DNA from 2 places in the Pseudoalteromonas sp. MMG013 genome. Region 2 is predicted to be linked to the other one. Evidence: predicted binding sites of a transcription regulator. Region 2 holds the regulator's gene; the other holds the start of a gene.
What was found. The regulator sigma-54, encoded in region 2, starts transcription at its own class of promoters, with help from an activator protein. The targets are predictions, from matches to a motif close to GTTGGCACGNNNNTNGNNT.
Positions count from the first base shown of each region.

Region 1: the regulator sigma-54 is predicted to act here: its motif matches at 2,009-2,027, upstream of J8L98_RS10035 (LPP20 family lipoprotein).

Region 1 is NZ_JAGJEE010000007.1:214,476-217,653, forward strand. It holds gene flgA (flagellar basal body P-ring formation chaperone FlgA) at 1-607, shown strand, start outside; gene flgM (flagellar biosynthesis anti-sigma factor FlgM) at 682-1,005, shown strand; gene flgN (flagellar export chaperone FlgN) at 998-1,426, shown strand; gene J8L98_RS10035 (LPP20 family lipoprotein) at 1,490-1,972, opposite strand; gene J8L98_RS10040 (flagella assembly protein FlgT) at 2,084-3,178, shown strand, end outside.
Region 2 is NZ_JAGJEE010000005.1:55,328-58,505, forward strand. It holds gene J8L98_RS06890 (PTS sugar transporter subunit IIA) at 1-225, opposite strand, end outside; gene hpf (ribosome hibernation promoting factor) at 228-515, opposite strand; gene J8L98_RS06900 (RNA polymerase factor sigma-54) at 544-2,046, opposite strand; gene lptB (LPS export ABC transporter ATP-binding protein) at 2,103-2,828, opposite strand; gene lptA (lipopolysaccharide transport periplasmic protein LptA) at 2,832-3,178, opposite strand, start outside.

The sequences.
Region 1 (3,178 bases), on a different contig from region 2:
ACTAGAAGAATTAGCACAAAATTTTGTTGCGTCACAAACAATAACTAAAGCCGATGTAAAAACCAAATTTTCAACACTGCCATTAGATACTCGGATCCCGTCAAAATTCTGTGTGCAAGAATTGCAATTAAGTACCGCAGCTAAACCTCCTTTTAATCGTCAAGTTACTGTTCAAATCCGTTGTACCCAAGCGCCAACATGGACCCAATATGTTCACGTGCGGATCAATGAAATGTACCCTATTATTGTCAGCACCCAACTGATATCTAAAGGAGAGTTGCTCACAAAAGGACACTTAAAAATTGAATACAAGCCAAAACAATTCGTTCGAGCAGCGTATATTGAAGATTTATCTCTACTCATTGGAAGTAAAAGTAAACGAACTTTGCGAGAAGGTATGCCCATCGGGGCGCACCAAGTATGTATGGTTTGTAAAGGAGATATGGTTACTATTTTCGCGAAAACGCGTACTTTGACAATAAAAACTTCAGGTGTAGCACTACAAGATGGTAATCTTGGAGAGCAGATTCGCGTTAAAAATCAGAAGTCTGGAAAAACAGTTTCTGCTAGAGTAAAAGATGTTGAATCTGTAGAGGTTAATATCTAAAAAATTTGCTAAAGTTAAAGGTATATTAGTCGATAACCTAAACATGGTGTTTAGTAACCTTGGGTCAATAAATTATGGTTAATAATATTAAAGGTCAGGCACAGCCAAATAGTGTGCTCAATAATGTTAAGCAACAAAAAGCTGAATTGCAAAAAAATGAGGCTCAAAATGTCGCATCGAATATTAAAACGCCGCAAAAAGCAGCAACTGATTCTGTAAGTTTAACACCACAGGCACAACAATTGAAAAGCATGCAAGATAAAGCGCAAGACGCTCCTGCATTCGATAGTAAGAAAGTGGAAGAACTTAAGAAAGCCATCAGTGAGGGCAAATATCAAATTGATGCACAAAAGCTGGCAAAAAATATAGCGGCATTTGAGTTCGATATGTATGGCTGATCACCTTAAACTATGTACGCATAAACTCGAAGTTCAAATCTCAAATCTAACCACTTTGACCCAGTTGTTAGACTCAGAGCTTGATATTTTGGCATCCAAAACGGGTGATGGCCTCAAAGATGCTGCACGTGAAAAACTAATACTCCTCACTGCAATCCAGAAACTTGATAAAGAGCTATCTACCTTTCCTTCAGAGGTTTACCTAGAAGATCCAATAACAGAGTTAACCGGAAAAATTCAAACACTATTGATAGAGTGTAAAAATAAGAATGATGTGAATGCAAAAGCTGCGCATCATGCGCAACTAAGTGTACGACAACTAAAAGAAATTTTGATTGGTACTCCAGGCTCAATCACCTATGGCCAAGATGGCAGTGTTATTGCTGGAAATAGTGAATTAGTGAAAGATATTAAGGCATAGTTAATTTAATTACGCCTTTGTCTATTTTTGAGCCAAGTCAAGTTCAATACCATTTACACTTTATTAGTAGTAAGTAACTCTTTTCACTTTCCTTGGTTTAACTTGTGTAATATATAAGTCATGCACGCGCTTCATGTCTAGCTCAAGTTCCGTTGCATAGGTATCCCCAACGGCATAAGACTTGACCACTCGAGCTCCTCTAATCACACCTTTGACCTGGCTCTTTAGTCCATCGTTTTGTGCAATTGCTCCTTTAACTGTCATTTCTGAAGACAAGTTCTGTCCATATACCTGCTCTGTAAGCTCTCGGTAAGCTTCCAATTTGGACACCTTAAGCGCCATCAGCATTTTTTGTGCGTCATTCATACCTGGCTGTGCGCTGAGCGGCGCATAACCGATTGCTTTAATGACTGGATAACTATCTGGCTCGACATAACTATATTCAATATGCTTATCGAACATCGAACTACACCCAGCTAACCAAAATAGTATCACTATCAAAATAATCGATTTTGAGTTCACTATCGAATAAGAAGGTATTTTCATTATTAATTGCCTCTAGAACTTAGTTACTAATTCTTAATGCACATTTCTTGCCAATAAATATGGCATATCTATTGCTGTATTAATTTATAAGCGTTCTAGTGGAGATCAATCATGAATCAGTTAACCCTTTTTTTGAGTATATTATTGTATAGTATGGCGGCAAAAGCTGAGTGGTACGAAGTAACAGGCTATGCAAATATATTAGATAGCAACGTTGCCGATGCTCGAAAAAGCGCAGTTCAAGATGCGATTACACAAGCATTAATTTTTTCCGGCGCAACAGTATCCAGCGTACAAACGGTTGCTGATGGCTTGCTAAGCCAAGATCAATTGAAAGTCAAAGCACATGCAGAAATACAACAAGCCACTTTGATCAGTGAAGAACAAAATAATAACGATTACATGGTGACTTTACATTTAGATATATATGCAACCCAAGAGCATTGCACCCATCAACAATTTAATAAGCAAGTTACCGTCACCCAGAGCCAACTTATACAACCACATCAAGCTCGTCTTGGTCAAATATTTGACATCGCAAAAGCAAGCTCCCAAAGACTGTATAACACAATGATGGAACGTGCTACAGCAATTAAGGCTGTGCCATATATCAACAGCGCTATAAATGTTCGCCCTTTTTTCTCTCAAAGGTTTGACTACGACCCAGCACTTATCGAAACCTTAAGTAACAATAGCAACAGTCAATATGTACTATTTAGTCAAATCACCGATATTGCGCAAGGTAAAAAGCTAAACAATGACTATGCGTTTTGGGAAGATGACCAATATGTACGTAGCTTTAAGGTAGATTTTGCGCTTTATGACGCGATGACCCGAGACAGACTATGGCAAAAACACTACGCTGTTCAGGGGATCTGGCCATTCGAAAAAACAACTCTTATTGATGTATATAGTGATGAATTCTGGCAATCAAATTACGGTGACCAAATACAAAGCATTTTTAATAAGGTTTCCCAAGACTTGAATAGCGCGATTGGCTGTATGCCAACTAAAGGGAAAATACTACATATTGATGGTGAACGTTTAGCTATCAATTTAGGTCGAGTTCATGGCATTAAGCCAGGGCAAACTCTTGCTATTATGCAAAAAAACAATTTCACAACCCAACAAGGGATGATACTCAATAACCACAGACAAACAATAGATCAGTTGAAGGTGCTTCAGGTTAACGATCAAACAGCAATT
Region 2 (3,178 bases):
TTGTTCGATACCTTGCATTCTGCCATGTGGAATAGCGATGCCTTTACCAATTCCAGTACTGCCTAGCTTCTCTCGTGACATGAGCGCAGATAAAACATCATGCTGTTCTAGGTGGGGTAACTGTTCATGTGTAAGTTCGCTAACGTATTCGAGAATACGTTTTTTGCTATTAAAAAGGACCGCAGCTTTACTGCAGTCCTTGTTGATTATTGAGCTAAGTTTCATGGTTAATGTCGAGTAAGCTTTTCTTTGTGTTTGATTACTTGTCTGTCTAGCTTGTCAACCAAACCATCAATAGCAGCATACATATCTTGATGCTCGGTAGAGGCAAATACTTCTGCTCCGCTTAAGTGTAAGGTCGCTTCGGCTTTTTGTACGAGTTTTTCAACATCTAAAATCACATGCACATTATTGATATGATCAAAGTGCCTTTCTAGCTTCGCAAACTTGGTGTTGACATAGTCTCTTAGTGATTCAGTTACTTCTACGTGACGACCAGTTAAATTTAGTTGCATAAGCATTTTCCTTCTTTGGTATTACGTCTTATATCAAGCTTTTACGCTGATTCGACGGTGGAATGGCTAACGACTCCCGATATTTTGCTATCGTACGTCGGGCCACTTTGATTCCTTGCTCTGCCAATATATCCGCAATTTTGCTATCACTTAATGGCTTAGCAGTATTTTCGGCGGCAATGAGCTTTTTGATCAATGCTCTAATCGCTGTGGAAGAGCATTCACCTCCGTTTTCGGTACTCACATGGCTCGAGAAGAAATATTTCAACTCAAAAATGCCCCTAGGTGTGTGCATATATTTTTGTGTTGTGACACGTGAAATAGTGGATTCATGCATCTCTACCATTTCAGCCACATCATTTAGCACCATAGGTTTCATTGCTTCAGGGCCATGTTCAAAGAATGCCTGTTGTTGCTGCACAATGCAATTAGTTACTTTCATTAACGTATCATTGCGGCTTTCTAAGCTTTTAATAAACCATTTAGCTTCTTGTAAATGCGAGCGAATAAATTGACTATCAGTGCTTGATTTCATTGAGCGAGACATCGCCGCATAGTGATCATTGACTCTAATTTTCGGCATTGAATCAGGGTTTAATTCAACTAACCATCGGCCTTTCACTTTTTTCACAGAGACATCTGGTATGACATATTCAGACTCTTCACGGATGATACTGGCCGCAGGTTTTGGATTTAAGCTGTGTATTAGAGTCATGACTTCTTTTAAATCGGACTCTTTCAGCTTAGTCTTTTTCATTAGCGTTCGATAGTCTCGACTTGCAAGTAAGTCGATATGTTCGGTGAGCACATGTTTAGTATGTTCCAGCCAAGGTGTACTTTTATCAAACTGATTAAGCTGGATACATAAACATTCTTGCAAGCTACGAGCAGCAATGCCGACGGGGTCAAATAATTGAATGCGTTTCAGGACAGCCTCAATTTCATCAAGTTCAATGGCATCTTCTGAACTCTCGTCATTAAGGCTTTCTAAGATTTCATCGGTCGATAAGGTTAATAAACCACCATCATCCACGGCTTCCACAATGGCGACAGCGATCCCTCTATCAGTATCACTAAACGGGGTCAGTTCTAGTTGCCACATTAAGTATTCATGGAGCGATTCGGTGGTTGCGCCTTGGTACATGTTTTCGTCTTCAGGCATAGGGCCGCTGCTTGTTGCTGGTGCAGCACTCATGTATTCATCCCATGTGACATCCATCGCAAGTTCTTCGCTAACAGTGTCTTTACTCATAGCCGCGTCTGCATCAAGCTCATAGTCACTGACTGGAGCTTCTTCAATACTGTCTGAATTAGATTCTTCTTTCGAGAGCTCTTTATGTTCTTTTTCTATATTTTCGTTGTCGTTTTCATGCTCTGATTCTTCAACTTCCAGTAATGGGTTGCTGTCCAAGGCTTCTTGGATTTCTTGTTGGAGATCTAGCGTGCTCAATTGCAACAAGCGGATAGCCTGTTGTAATTGGGGTGTCATGGTTAATTGCTGACCCATGCGCAGCTGTAACGATTGCCTCATGTATCTCTAACAATCCTTTCTATTAATCAATTATTAAAATTACCTAGATACTATAACTATAGCCTGAATTGTTCACCTAGGTAGACATCTCGAACAGTTTGATCGGCAAGCACGTGTTCTGGAGTACCTGATGCAATTAATTCACCATGTGAAACTATGTATGCTTTTTCGCACACATCAAGTGTTTCTCGTACATTATGATCTGTGATCAGAACACCTATACCGCGTTTTTTTAAATGTTCGATAATTTTCTTTATATCTAACACCGAAATTGGGTCAACACCAGCAAAAGGCTCATCTAACAGGATAAATTTTGGGTTTGCGGCTAAAGCGCGAGCAATTTCGACTCTTCGACGTTCACCTCCTGACAATGCCATACCTTGACTTGTACGTATATGTTGGATGTTGAATTCATCTAATAATTCATTAAGAATTTGCTCTCGATCAGGTTTACTCAGTTCATTACGAGTTTCTAAAATAGCCATTAAGTTCTGGTAAACGGTTAACTTTCGAAAGATGGAAGATTCTTGCGGTAAATAACCGATGCCTAGCCTTGCTCGACTGTGCATCGGTAACAGGGTGATATCGTGGTCATCAATTGTTACGGTACCGTTATCGCTTGGCACTAATCCAACAATCATATAAAAACTGGTCGTTTTACCTGCCCCGTTGGGGCCTAGCAAGCCAACAATACTGCCTGCCTCGACGGCAAGGCTGACATTTTTTACGACTTGTCGTCCTTTGTAGCTTTTAGCCAAAGCGGTTGCAGTCAAAGTACTCATTTATTATTTGCCTTGTTCTTTATTCGATTTTTTTTCTGGGACAAGAATAGTGTGTACTCGGCCAGTATTTTCATTACCTTTTTCAGCATTTATTAATTGTTTATCCATATCGTAAATTATGGATTGTGCTTTTATGATTTGGCCTGCTTGGTTAATTTCTGCATCACCTTTGATTGTCAGCTTTTTATTCGCTACATCATATCGAACCTCACTCGCCGTGGCACTTAATACGGTGCCATCAGCTTGTGTCTCGGTAAAACGCGCTGGATTACCTGTAGCGACAAGCAGTTGTTTATTTTCTCCTAATTCAGCCCGTCTATGCACTTCTAGGCGATCAGCGTTAATTTGTC